4 regions of the Exiguobacterium sp. s145 genome follow, and region 3 is predicted to be linked to each of the others. Evidence: predicted binding sites of a transcription regulator. Region 3 holds the regulator's gene; each other region holds the start of a gene.

Region 1 (3,619 bases), on a different contig from region 3:
ACATCTTTTCGTTCGCGTAATAATGGGATTGCCTGTTCTTGAACCGGCATCATTTTTTCGAAGCGGGCGCGTTCCCATGCTTCCGTAATAAAAGGTTTCATAAAGTCCATAACGTGTATTCTCCTACTCTCTTCTGCATCATTCTGTGACATATTCAAATTGATCGGTCGTTTCGTCACGCAGACCACGTAACGTTTGTGTATATTCATTCCCTGCGTCGATGAGCCGGATGTGATAGACCACTTCCTGGTCACTCTTTATTTCTTCCGTCAAAATATCGAACCCTTGAATGACCCGGTCTTGCAGTTCATCCGCCAGTTTCGGAAACTGACGGAGTACCGGATAATCGGACCGGACATCACTCGGACGGCGGATCAGCTTCGCCAAGTATTTTTCGTTGTATCCGATGAAGTCTTCAAAATCAAAGTCATCTTCAAAACGAATCCAAAAGCCGTCTTCCTCAAACTCCGTAATCATACCCGTTCGCGGCGTTCCTTCAGTTGATACCTTTAACGTCACCCAATCACCTGCTCTATAATCGGCACGGTCTTCCAACATTGAAAAATCCATTTTATGCACCTCCACGGTCTATATTCCCTTTTTCATTGTCAACGATACGTCATAAAAATACAAGATAACCCGGTGTGACTTTTATCACGATTCCAACTGTCTTGTTCAGAACAGGATGAAAATAGTGATACAGATTGGAAAAAACGGCTAGATTTCGACCTTTCTCTGTTTTCCGGACACCTTCCGACCACTGGTACACATTTGAAGAATCCCTTTTATACCAACGTTTTTGAAGTCTCCTACGCTTTCACCGGGATGTAAAACTCTTCCCGCTTTATGTTTGTTACACTATTCACATAAGGGATGTATCTTGCACTGTTCACCTTACAACCAAAGGAGTGTTCATGATGTTACTTGAAAAAACACCAGCATGGCAACAATTCGAAACAGGCGCGTGGAACAATCAGATTGACGTGGCTGATTTCATTCGCCGCAACCGGACAGAGTACCGGGGAGACGATCAGTTTCTCGCCGGCCCTACCGTTGCTACGGAAACACTGTGGCAACAAATCATGAATTTAACAAGTGAAGAACGTTTACGCGGCGGTGTCTACGCTGTCGATGCCTCGACACCTTCAACGATTCTGTCTCACGGTCCGGGGTATCTCAACCGCGAGCTCGAACAAATCGTCGGTCTGCAAACCGACGAACCGTTCAAACGGTCGATTCACCCGAACGGCGGCATCCGGATGGTCAATGATGCCTTGGAAGCCTATGGTTTTCAAGCGGACCCGCTCGTCACCAAAACGTTCAGTGAATACCGGAAAACACATAATCAAGGTGTATTTGATGCCTATACTCCTGAAATGCGTGCCGCCCGTAAAGCCGGAATCATCACCGGTCTTCCCGATGCATACGGACGCGGTCGGATCATCGGTGACTACCGACGTGTTGCCCTGTACGGTACCTCCTTCCTGATCGCACAGCGGAAACAGGATTTACAGGACCGTGGCGGCTTCTTATCGGAATCGATGATTCGCGACCGTGAAGAGATGAACGAACAAATTCGGGCGTTACAGGAACTGACCGAGCTCGGTCAACGATATGACTGCGACTTATCCCGTCCGGCTGAAACCGCCCAGGAAGCGTTCCAATGGATGTACCTCGCTTACCTCGCTGCAATCAAAGAACAAAACGGGGCAGCGATGTCACTCGGCCGCGTCTCGACGTTCCTTGACATCTATATCGAACGGGATTTGCAGTCAGGACGTTTGACGGAACAGACTGCCCAGGAACTGGTCGATCATTTTGTCATGAAACTGCGGATCGTTAAATTCCTCCGGACCCCGGACTACAATGATTTATTCTCCGGTGATCCGACCTGGGTCACGGAATCAATCGGCGGGATGAGTGAGGACGGTCGCTCCAACGTGACAAAAAGTTCGTTCCGCTTCCTGCAGACACTTGTCAATCTAGGTCCGGCTCCAGAACCGAATCTGACGGTCCTCTGGTCCACACAACTACCGCGCGGCTTTAAAGAATTCTGTGCCAAGATGTCGATTCTCTCCAGTTCGATCCAGTATGAAAATGATGATTTGATGTTGCCGATTTACGGCGACGACTACGGCATCGCATGCTGTGTTTCCGCCATGAAAATCGGGAAACAGATGCAATTTTTCGGAGCACGGGCGAACTTAGCAAAAGCGTTGCTCTATACGTTAAACGGCGGCATCGATGAAAAACTTAAAATTCAAGTTGCTCCAAAGACGAACCTGATTTTAGATGATGTCCTGGATTATGAAACGGTCATGGCTGCTTACGACCGTCAGCTTGACTGGTTGGCGGAACTCTATGTCAATACATTGAATGTCATTCACTTCATGCATGATAAATACAGTTACGAACGCATCGAAATGGCGTTGCACGACCCGGAAATCTTACGGACGATGGCTTGCGGTATCGCCGGTCTGTCCGTCGTGGCCGACAGCCTGTCCGCCATTCGTTACGCTAAAGTCTCACCGATTCGTGATGCGGATGGAATCGCGGTTGATTTTAAAATCGAAGGTGACTTCCCTAAATTCGGAAATAATGATGCCCGTGTCGATCAGATGGCGGTTGATCTCGTCAAACTGTTTATGGAAAAAATCCGGAAACATCCGACGTACCGTGATGCTTTACCGACTCAATCCGTCTTGACGATTACTTCGAATGTCGTTTACGGCAAAAAAACCGGTAATACGCCGGACGGACGACGGGCTGGTGAACCATTCGCACCGGGAGCCAATCCAATGCATGGCCGGGATACGAAGGGAGCCGTCGCCGCGTTAACTTCCGTCGGGAAATTACCGTATGAACATGCCCTTGACGGCATTTCCTACACGTTCTCCATCGTCCCGAAAGCACTCGGGAAAGATGAACCGACACGAATCCGTAATACAGTCGGACTGCTTGACGGCTACATGGGCGGAACCACTTCAAAAGGTCATCACTTAAACGTCAATGTCTTCGACCGGGAAACATTACTCGATGCGATGGAACATCCGGAACTTTATCCCCAATTGACGATCCGCGTTTCCGGTTACGCCGTCAACTTCATCAAGTTGACCCGCGAACAGCAAATTGACGTCATCAACCGGACGTTCCACGGTGCACTTTAACTGAAAGAAAGGACTGAAATGGCTATGACACACGGAACGATTCATTCTGTTGAATCCTGCGGCACGGTCGACGGACCGGGTATTCGCTTCATCGTCTTCACACAAGGCTGTCCTTTACGTTGCCAATACTGCCACAATGCGGATACGTGGGAATTCGGGTGTGGTCGTTCCGTCTCGGCAACGGAAATCATTGAAGAAGCGGAAAGTTACCGATCATTTTTCGAAGCAACAGGCGGTGGTATCACATTTTCCGGTGGAGAACCCCTTGCCCAACCGGAATTTTTGGAAGCGGCACTTCGGGAAGCAAAACAAAAAGGCATGCATACCGTCATCGATACAGCCGGTTCGGTCGTTCCTAAAAATATCGACCGGATTCTTGATTACACGGATCTCGTGTTACTCGACATTAAGCATATCGATGATGCGACCTGCCGGATTCTGACGGGGCGCAG
Region 2 (3,619 bases), on a different contig from region 3:
TCTGCTTCACTGAAGCGGACGAGACGAAGAAGGAGAAACAGGACGAGACCTGTTGTCGCAGCAAAAATCATCGATTCGGTCGTCAGCTGGACAGCGAGTGTCGCGAGGACGACGAGTCCGCTGAGGAACAATTTTGTTTTCGTGATGACGGGAATCTCATAGTCGTCCGGTGCGATGTTCCTCATTTCGTATTCCCGTGGTTTCCGGTAAACGTAAAGACCAATCAACAGACCAACGAGCATTCCGAGTGCCGGAATCGCCATTGCCTGAATGACGGAAGCACCAGCCGTGTCCATTCCGTTTTTCGAAATGTTCGGCAAAAGGATCTGGTTCAAGTAGATATCCCCGAAGCCGACCGGCAGGAACATGTACGGTGTGACGAGACCAAACGTCATGACGATGGCAATCAGGCGACGGTCAATCTTCATCTCATTAAACAGACCGAGGAGCGGTGGAATGATGATCGGGATGAAGGCGATGTGAATCGGCAAGACGTTTTGTGAGCTGATCGCGAGTAACAAGATTGCAAAGACGATAAAGCCTTTTAACTTCTTGACTGACGCCGCGTCAGCGGATCCTTTTGAACGTTTGATCAGAGCATGTGCCAACGCATCCGGAAGTCCGGTTTTCGACAAGGCGACAGCAAACGCACCGAGTAAGGCATAACTGAGGGCGATTTCGGCCCCGGCGCCAAGTCCTTCAGCAAACGTCGCGATCGTCTTGTTGATGCCGAGACCGCCGATCAGTCCGCCGGCGACGGCACTGAGAACCATCGCGAGGACGATATGGACCCGGAAGATGGCTAAAAGAAATAATAGAGCAACGGCAATAATGACTGCATTAAACATGAACTAAAACCACACTTTCTTTTGGTATCACTGTACTATACTAAAGTATCATACAGACCGATCTTTTGACTGTCAAGAAAAAAACACAAAAAAGGTATGACCGACGTCAAATTGAGGTTGGCCATACCTTTCTTCTTCATTAAAACGTGATTCAGCAATCGACTTGGTCGAGTTTACCTGTTCCCGGATCGATGACAAGTCCGTGGACTTCCGTGCCCGGTGGCAACAATGGATGGTTTTTGATCAGTCCGACCGAGTGGCTGACATTTTCTTCGACCGATGTGAAGCCGCGTAACCATTGCTTCAAATCGACGCCGGAAGCATCCAGCGTGTGCAGAACCTGTTCATTGATGCCACGATCCTGCATCTCGGCGATCATCTTCGCCGGGTCAATCGTGCTCATGCCGCAGTCATGATGTCCGATGACAATGACTTCTTCCGCACCGAGGGCGTAGAGGGCGACGAGAATTGACCGCATGACAGATCCGAATGGATGGGACAGGACGGCTCCGGCATTTTTGATGATTTTCGCATCACCGTTTTTCAGACCAAGTGCGTGGGGAAGGAGCTCCGTCAAACGTGCATCCATACAGGTCAGAATCACAACCTTCTTATCCGGGAACTTATCCGAGATGAATGGTTCGTATTGTTTTTCTTCAACGAACTGTTGATTAAACGCAAGCATTTGATTAACGACTGACATTGAAACTTCCTCCTTTAAGACAAATGAATGATGGAACTATTCCTAGCGTACACGATGAACGATTGGTCAGACAAGCAGATTCATAGATTGCTGTGACAGTTATCACAGCGAGTGATCGAAAAGACGGACCGTTATGTCAGAACAGGTCATTTCGATGAAAACGCTCTCATTCATGTGAAATAGTTCACAGGATAGTCATGCACAAATGAAACAAAAGGCGGTATGATTGATTTGTGAAGGAAAGCACAAACTATTTAAAATCAGCTTGGCATTCCTAACATCTAATAGGGAATTGCAGACTCAGATTCGTTCCAAAATAGGGAGGAAACCTAACATGGCTGTCAAAGAAAAAATCAAATCAGAAGTCACACCTGTCGAAAAAGCAATCAATCAAATCGTCGCGAAAGGTCAAACGGCACTTCAAGAATTGTTGACATTTAATCAAACGAAAATTGATACGATCGTCCGCGACATGGCGCTCGCCGGTCTCGAACGGCACGTCGAACTTGCCCGTCTTGCGGTCGAAGAGACAGGTCGTGGTGTCTTTGAAGATAAAATGATCAAAAACATGTTTGCGACAGAGTACATCTACAACAGTCTCCGCAACGAAAAAACGGTCGGGATTTTAGAAGAGGATGTCCAAAACGGTCTGACGTATATAGCGGAGCCGGTCGGTGTCGTCTGTGGTGTCACACCGGTGACGAATCCGACATCAACCACGATGTTCAAAGCATTGATCGCGATTAAAACACGGAACCCGATCATCTTCGCGTTCCACCCGTCGGCTCAAAATTGTTCCCTCGAAGCAGCGAAAACATTACGGGATGCGGCCGTCAAAGCAGGTGCACCAAAAGATTGTATCCAGTGGGTCGAACAACCGTCCCTCGAAGCAACAAAAGTTTTGATGAACCACACGGACATCGCGATGGTCCTTGCGACAGGCGGAGCCGGCATGGTCAAATCCGCTTACTCGACCGGAAAACCGGCGCTTGGTGTCGGACCGGGGAACGTACCGTGTTACATCGAAAAAACCGCTAAAATCAAACGCGCCGTCAGTGATTTGGTCCTCTCGAAAACATTTGATAACGGAATGATTTGTGCGTCCGAGCAAGCCGTCATCGTCGATCAAGAGATTTATGCGGAAGTCCGGGCAGAGATGGAAGCACTCGGTTGTTACTTCTGTACACCGGATGAGAAAAAACGTCTCGAAGCACTCGTCATCAAAACCGATACATGTGCCGTCAATGCGGATATCGTCGGAAAACCTGCGACATGGATTGCAGCAAAAGCCGGCATCGATGTTCCGGGCAACACCGTCATGCTCGTCGCGGAACTCGAAAAAGTCGGAGCGGAAGAACCGTTATCACACGAAAAACTAAGTCCGGTTCTCGGTGCGTACAGCGTTGCGTCAACGAATGACGCCTTCCATGTCGCGGAACGGATGCTTGAAATCGGCGGACTCGGTCATACGGCGGTTATTCACACAACAGATGATGAGTTGATGACAGCGTTTGGTCTCCGGATGAAAGCCTGCCGGATTCTCGTCAACAGTCCGTCAGCACACGGCGGAATCGGCGATCTCTACAATGAATTGACACCGTCACTCACACTCGGTTGCGGATCATACGGGAAAAACTCGGTCTCAGAAAACGTAACGGCGAAACATCTACTCAATGTCAAAAAGGTGGCGAGACGACGCGTGAACATGCAGTGGTTCAAAGTACCGGAAAAGATTTTCTTTGAGAAAAACTCGGTTCAATACTTGAAATCGATTCAAAATGTCTCACGAGCATTGATCGTCACCGATCAATCGATGGTTGAGTTCGGTTATGCCGACAAAGTCATCCGTAACTTGCCTGCAGGCGTCAGCTACCGGATCTTTGACCAAGTCGAACCGGATCCATCCGTGACGACCGTTCAAGTCGGTGCCCAGGCGATGCGTGACTTTAAACCGGACCTGATCATCGCCCTCGGTGGCGGATCGGCGATGGATGCTGCGAAAGGGATGTGGTTGTTCTACGAGCAGCCAAACGAAACGTTCTCGAACCTCCGTCAAAAATTCATGGAT
Region 3 (3,619 bases):
TCAGGATGAACAACGGGTACACGGCATTAAAGGCATCCGGACGAATGAAAGCCGAGACATAGTCCGCATACATCGGGACGAAGTAGAGGACACCGGACAATAATCCTTGGATCAGATTGATCAGATAACTTTTCGATCGCATCAGTGGAACGACTCCCACTGTTCCATCAGCTCAAGCAAATCGACGTCGATCTGATCACGTTCTGCCGACAGGGCGGTCGCTTTCGGAATATCATTAAAGACTTCCGGTTCACACAACAGCTGTTCGATTTCAACCGACCGGTTCTCCAACCGTTCGATCTCTTGCTCGAGCTGTTCGAGTTGCTGTTTCTTTTTACGTGCTTCTTTTTGGGCTTCCTTGTCAATCGTCTTCGTCGATGCGACTTTGATTGCTTTCGCTTCTTCCGCTTCGAGGCGGGCGATTTCTTCTTTCTCGGCTTTTTTCTCCATGTAATACGAGTAGTCGCCGAGGTAATCGGTCACACCGTCTGAACTCATTTCGATGACACGCGTCGCGACGCGGTCAATGAAGTAGCGGTCATGGGAAACGAACAGCAGGGTCCCTTCGTAGTCGACGAGGGCATTCTCGAGGACCATCTTCGAATCAAGATCCAAGTGGTTCGTCGGCTCATCGAGGACAAGCAGATTCGTTTTGCGTAACTTCAGTTTTGCGAGCGCCAGACGTCCTCGTTCCCCGCCCGATAATTCATGGACGAGTTTGAAGACATCATCACCGCTGAAGAGGAACTGACCAAGCACGGACCGGACTTCCTGTTCGCGCATCAACGGCCATTCGTTCCAGATTTCATCAATGACCCGGTTACGGTCATTGAGTTCCGCCTGCTCCTGATCGTAGTAACCGATTGAGACGCCGGTTCCGAACCGGTACTCTCCGAATAACGGTTTCAGACGGCCGACGAGCACTTTCAGCAGTGTCGACTTGCCGATTCCGTTTGGTCCGACAAGCGCAAGGGACTCCGCACGTTGCAGGCGGAAGGTAATGTTTTTCGAGACGGCTTCTTCGTAGCCGACCGCGAGTTGGTTGACCTGCAGCACATCATTGCCGCTCTGCTTTTCGATTGGGAACGACAGGACCGTACTGCGTTCGTCACCGTCCGGCCGGTCGATCCGGTCGACCTTTTCGAGGCGCTTGCGGACGCTTTGCGCCCGTTTCGTTGTCGTTGCCCGGGCGATGTTGCGCTGGATGAAATCCTGCATCTTCGCGATATCTTCCTGCTGCTGTTCGAACTGTTTCATTTCCTGTTCGTAGAGTGCCGCTTTTTGTTCGAGATACTTTGTATAATTACCGGTAAACTTCCGGGAGACGTTCCGGGACAATTCATAGACGACGTTGACGACTTGGTCGAGGAAATACCGGTCATGGGAAACGATCAGGACAGCGCCGCGGTAACCGGACAAGTAACTTTCAAGCCAGGACAGTGTATCGATGTCCAGGTGATTGGTCGGCTCATCGAGAATCAGCAGTTCCGGTGCCTGCAGCAACATTTTCGCGAGGGCGAGCCGGGTCCGCTGTCCACCAGAAAGCGTCTGAATCCGTCGGGAATAATCGTCCGGATAAAAGCGCATCCCGTGTAAGACGGAGCGGATGTTGGCTTCGAACTGATAGCCGCCGGCTTCCGAGAAGTCGTGTTGCGCTTGATCGTATGTTTTCAGGAGACGGTCATAGGCAGTCGGATCATTTAAAATGTGCTCCATGCCCATTTCAATTTCCATCCGGCGAAGCGCCCGTTCCTGATCCTGCAGATGCTCAAAAACAGTCAGCATCTCGTTCCAAATCGATTCGTTTGATTCAAGTCCGCTGTCCTGCGCAAGATAACCGATCCGGACTTCCTTGCTTTTCATGATCTCGCCCGAGTCATGTGACAGCTCCCCAGCGATGATTTTTAAAAGTGTCGATTTTCCGGCACCATTTCGTCCGACGAGGGCAATCCGGTCCCGTTCCTGTACTTCGAGTTTAATATTGTCTAAAATCGGCTCGACGCCGAATGATTTTGAGAGTTGGTTTACTTGTAAGAGAATCATATCCATCCATCCTTCCACCCTTTAGTCTATCACGAAAAATCCTGCCGAATATAATATTTGTTACTCTATGTGAAGTGGTTTACAATCAAGGGGAGTAGAATTCTTTGCATTGATTTGGGTGCCACGTCAGAACGTGGCCGAAGGGGGAACTGCAGTATGAATGGGCCAGACACAAAAATACCACAAGCAACGGCGAAACGGCTGCCGTTATATTATCGTTTTATCCAGAGTCTTTATAACTCCGGCAAGTTGCGCGTCTCGTCAGCAGAGCTCAGCGAAGCGGTCAAAGTCGACTCCGCGACGATCCGTCGTGACTTTTCCTACTTTGGGGCGTTAGGGAAAAAAGGGTACGGTTATAATGTTCAACATTTGTTAACATTTTTCCGAAAGACACTCAACCAAGACGAGGTCACGAATGTCGCCTTAATCGGGGTCGGACATCTCGGAACAGCGTTTGCAAATTATAACTTTTTAAAGAATAATAGTACTCGTATCGTCATCGCGTTTGACGCCGATGAGGACAAGGTCGGAACGACGACGCAGGACGTTCCGATTTATCATGTGTCAGATATGAAAGAACAAATCAAAGCGAACAATGTCGACGTCGCCATCTTGACGGTACCGTCTCAGTTCGCCCAGTCAGTGGCAGATGAGTTAGTAGAGTATGGTGTGACCGGCATTTTGAACTTTACACCGGCCCGGTTGAATGTACCGGCCCACGTTCGGGTGCATCACATCGATTTGTCAATCGAGCTGCAGTCGCTCGTGTATTTTATGAAGCATTATTCGCAATCAGCTGAAGGAGTGAAATCATAATGGAAAACTTAATCCCGTTAACACTTGGTATTGGACCGGGGAGCATCGCTTTGATTGGTGTCGTCGCCTTAATCATCTTCGGACCGAAGAAATTACCGGAACTCGGCCGCGCTGCCGGACAGACGTTAAAAGAGTTCAAGAGCGCAACGAACGGCATCATGGAAGATGATAAGGACAAAAAGGACGAAATGAAAGAGAAGTGAGTGAATCATGGCGATCGATCAAGAACAGAGTGTGACATCGCACTTAGATGAACTGCGTAAGCGGATCATCTGGTCGCTCATCATTGTAGTGGTCATGTTTATCGCAGCCTTTCCGCTCGTCCGGCCGCTCGTCCGTTTCTTACAGGCCGACTTAAAGGAACTCGGAATTGGGCTGAATGCGTTTAACGTTGTTGATCCACTGATGTTATATCTGAATCTTGCGTTCATCATCGCAATCGTCTTGGCGTCCCCGTTTTGGATGTATCAGCTTTGGGCATTCATCCGTCCCGGTCTGCACGACCAAGAACAAAAAGCGACGTTGACGTATATTCCCGTGACGTTTTTCTTATTCCTTGCGGGTATTTCGTTTTCTTATTTTTGGCTGTTGCCGTTTTTACTCGAAGTATCGACGGAACTCGGGCAAGAGCTTGGGATTGAACAGGTCATCGGCGTCGAGAACTACTTCAGTTTCCTGATACGGTTGACGATTCCGTTCGGTGTGTTGTTCCAGTTGCCGGTCGTGACGATGTTTTTGACACGCCTCGGACTCGTGACGC
Region 4 (3,619 bases), on a different contig from region 3:
ATAAAGAACCGACGCTTGTTTTATATACCGATCAAGTCAGTTCAGCGTGTGGACAAGCCGGAAAGTCGGTTGGACCGTTTTATTGTCCGGGTGATCAGAAATTATACATCGATCTTAGTTTTTATGATGAGTTACAAAATAAATACGGGGCACCGGGAGACTTCGCGATGGCATACGTCATTGCCCATGAAGTCGGACACCATGTTCAAACGTTGCTCGGGACATCTGACGAAATCATGCCGCTCCGCCAAAAGATGAGCGAAGAAAAGTTCAACAAGTATCTGGTCCGTTTTGAATTACAGGCGGATTATTATGCCGGTGTCTGGGCAAATCACGCACAAGGACAAAATTTGCTCGAAGAAGGCGATCTCGAAGAGGCACTCGGTGCGGCCAATGCGGTCGGTGATGATACACTTCAGAAAAAAGGCCAAGGGTATGTCGTACCGGAAAGCTTTACACACGGTACTTCGGCACAACGGGAACGGTGGTTCCAAAAAGGATTCGATAACGGAACGATCGAAGGCGGCGACACATTCAAAGCGAAAAATTTATAAGAAACGTCAAAAGGCACCACTTCATGACCGAAGTGATGCCTTTTTTCTATAGATTATCAGATTATCCATTGTACTGGTTAAACATCGCTGTATCATCGGGGACGTTGGCGAGATAAACAATCTTTCCGTCTGCATCAAGCCGGGCGATGTCCGTGCCGTCCTGCGTGAAGACTGATCCGTCTGCCCGTTTGCCGCAAACGGCCCAGCGTGTTTCCATCGTATCGCCTGCTGCAGACGAGACCCAGCCGGCGTACATGTGTTTGATGTCCTGGTTAGCCGTAAAGACCATCCGGACAAACTGTTTCCAGGCTTCGATTCCGTGCTGTTCCTGTCCGTTTAAGACAAACGTAATCTCGTCCGAGAACAGGGAAATCAAGTCATCAAAAGCTTTTTCATCAGTCCGGGAAGCATCAAATAAATCAAAATAGCGGTCAAGTGTAGATATAGTCATGGTTCATTCTCCTTTTAGTTGCGAATCATTTTTTCTTCGATTAAGCTTTGCAGTTTTGTCAGGTGGTCGGGCGGACAGTTCAAATAAATTTCCCGGCGGATCGAGTCAATCGTCTCGCGTTTAAGCGTCGACTGCCAGGATTGTTCCGCCTCTGTCATCAGATCGGACAACAGACAGATGTTTTGGTTTTGGATGCCCATCAAGTCTTCGAAGACACCGCTTGAAGCATATAATGACTGTTTGCCCTCGATGGCTTCATAAATATCAAACACACGAATTGTTTCCGGTGACGCTTTTAGACGGAAGCCGCCTTTGGAACCGGGAACAGAAATCAGCAGATCCGCACTCACGAGCTTCCGAAGCAGTTTTTGAAAATAGGTCGGGGAAGCGCCGAGTTGCTGACTGATGAATTCTCCAGGCAACACACCCTTCTCCGGTAAAAACGTCAATAAGAGCATCGCGTACACCGATTGTTCGACGCCTGTTTTCATTTGCATGAAACATTCTCCTTTCTGTATAACGTGGATAACTATTATCTACAATACATCCGGATAGATGAATTGTCCAACAAAAGGTTCCTCACAAAACCGTCACACCTTTTCGACTGCATACCCGTGGCATCAACAGAATGGATTCGGTATACTGAATGTACGATATGTGAAAATATTCACTAAAAGTCGTTCACACTTAGTGAAAGGACGTTTTCCTATGAATCTACTCAAAGGAATCATCACGATTCCGCGTACGATTTTTATACAACTGATGTTGGCCGCCGTCCTGATGGGCGTCGCCGTCATCGGTCAATCTTATCTGATCGTCATCATCGTCGACCGGATTTTCCTGCAAGGGGATCCGTTCGCGGCAGTCATTCCATTGCTTGGTGTCCTGCTCGGGATGCTTGTCCTGCGCGTCGGCGTCACGTACTGGAACGGACGTCTCGGGACGAATCTTGCGGCACGGGTCAAACAAGACTTACGCCAGGCACTTGTCGCGAAATATACGAAAAACTCCGTCGAATCGATGCTTGAAGGACAATCGGGTCAAAAGGTCAGCATTCTGCTGGATTCCGTTGATGAGATGGACAGCTATTACAGCCAGTACCTGCCGAAAGTCATCCAGACGTCGATCGTTCCGCTGATGGTCCTGATTGCCGCCTTCAGCTACGACTGGGTGACGGGACTCGTCATGATGATTACGGCGCCGTTCATTCCGCTGTTTTACATCGTAATCGGAATCATGACGCAAAAGCGGGCCGATACGCAGCTTGAGAAGATGAATGCCTTTTCCGGTACGTTCCTCGATACGTTACAGGGACTGACGACGTTGAAGTTATTTGGTCGGGCGAAAGCCCAGCAGGACGTCATCGAACGGAGCAGCCTCGATTTTCGGGATGCTACGCTGACTGTCTTAAAACTCGCGTTCCTGTCGTCGTTAATGCTCGAATTCATTTCGATGCTCAGTATGGGGATGATTGCTCTGGAAGTCAGTCTCCGGTTGATTTTATTCCAAAGCATCACCTTTGTACCGGCCTTCTTGATGTTGGTCCTGGCACCGGAATACTATCTGGCGTTAAAAGAGATGGGAGCCGCTTTCCATACCGGTCGGGGCAGTGTCGCCGCCGCAAAACAGATTGCGGCCGAACTGACGGACGATGACCGGAATGTCGCTTTCGGACAAACGGATCTGCCGGCGGCCCGTCCGCCGCGGATTGAGCTGAAAGACGTCGCTTTTTCGTACCGGGATGCCCGCTTTGCGATGGAACAGTTGAATTTGACGATTGAACCGTATCAAAAGGTGGCCTTGATCGGGCGCAGCGGTGCCGGAAAATCGACGGTCCTCCAATTGCTGGCTGGTCTTGCCGATCCGCAGGACGGACAGCTGTTGCTTGACGGTCAAAACCGTCAGACGGTTACGGAAACAAGTTGGTTCAGTCAGCTCAGCTACATCTCGCAACATCCGTATCTTTATGCCGGGACGCTGGCGGATAATATTGCCATTGGTGAATTGCGCGAAGCGTCGCGCGCTGCGATTGAACAGGCGGCATCTGACGCCGGTCTGACCGAATTGATCGCACAGTTGCCGAACGGACTCGACACGGTCATCGGAGAAGGCGGACGCGGCTTATCCGGTGGGGAAAAGCAGCGCGTGGCGCTGGCACGTGCCTTCCTGAAACGGCCGAACGTCATCTTGTTTGATGAACCGACGACCGGTCTTGACGTGAAGACGGAACGGGTGTTGCAGGAAGCGATGACTGTTCTCGGACGTGAAGCGACCGTCATCACGGTCGCCCACCGTCTGCATACGATTGAACAATCAGATCAAATCGTCGTGCTGGAAGCCGGAAGGATCGTCGACCGCGGAACACATGAAGAATTACTCGGACGTGAATCGGAATATGCGATGATGCGCGCCGTTCAACGAGGGGAGGAGACACGATGAAAGAGTTGATGGGAATTTTTCGTTTGATGCTGCACCAGAAACGGGACATCGTGCTCTCGATTATCTTTGGTGTATTGGCCGGCATCACGGCGGTCGGACTGTTTGCCGCGAGCGGCTTCCTGATTTCAAAAGCGGCCCTGTTGCCGCCGATTCAGACACTTGCCGTCCTGATTGC

Evidence for each region. The regulator Rex, encoded in region 3, represses fermentation and respiration genes when NADH is low (regulators of the CRP and FNR family bind a similar motif). The targets are predictions, from matches to a motif close to TTGTGAAATATTTCACAA.
Region 1: a site for Rex is predicted at 851-868, ahead of pflB (formate C-acetyltransferase). Genes of this name have one in related genera too.
Region 2: a site for Rex is predicted at 1,724-1,741, ahead of adhE (bifunctional acetaldehyde-CoA/alcohol dehydrogenase). Genes of this name have one in related genera too.
Region 4: a site for Rex is predicted at 1,661-1,678, ahead of cydD (thiol reductant ABC exporter subunit CydD). Genes of this name have one in related genera too.

Annotation. Positions count from the first base shown of each region.
Region 1 covers NZ_JACSMV010000011.1:54,467-58,085, forward strand. Annotated here, with positions in the region: gene KNQ07_RS09905 (DEAD/DEAH box helicase) at 1-110, opposite strand, end outside; gene KNQ07_RS09910 (hypothetical protein) at 139-570, opposite strand; gene pflB (formate C-acetyltransferase) at 918-3,167, shown strand; gene pflA (pyruvate formate-lyase-activating protein) at 3,192-3,619, shown strand, end outside.
Region 2 covers NZ_JACSMV010000002.1:291,959-295,577, reverse strand. Annotated here, with positions in the region: gene KNQ07_RS04595 (Na+/H+ antiporter family protein) at 1-848, opposite strand, end outside; gene KNQ07_RS04590 (beta-class carbonic anhydrase) at 1,000-1,551, opposite strand; gene adhE (bifunctional acetaldehyde-CoA/alcohol dehydrogenase) at 1,886-3,619, shown strand, end outside.
Region 3 covers NZ_JACSMV010000004.1:122,091-125,709, reverse strand. Annotated here, with positions in the region: gene KNQ07_RS06435 (hypothetical protein) at 1-142, opposite strand, end outside; gene KNQ07_RS06430 (ABC-F family ATP-binding cassette domain-containing protein) at 142-2,043, opposite strand; gene KNQ07_RS06425 (redox-sensing transcriptional repressor Rex) at 2,200-2,859, shown strand; gene KNQ07_RS06420 (twin-arginine translocase TatA/TatE family subunit) at 2,859-3,062, shown strand; gene tatC (twin-arginine translocase subunit TatC) at 3,070-3,619, shown strand, end outside.
Region 4 covers NZ_JACSMV010000014.1:47,645-51,263, reverse strand. Annotated here, with positions in the region: gene ypfJ (KPN_02809 family neutral zinc metallopeptidase) at 1-554, shown strand, start outside; gene KNQ07_RS11180 (nuclear transport factor 2 family protein) at 616-1,005, opposite strand; gene KNQ07_RS11175 (RrF2 family transcriptional regulator) at 1,020-1,502, opposite strand; gene cydD (thiol reductant ABC exporter subunit CydD) at 1,714-3,444, shown strand; gene cydC (thiol reductant ABC exporter subunit CydC) at 3,441-3,619, shown strand, end outside.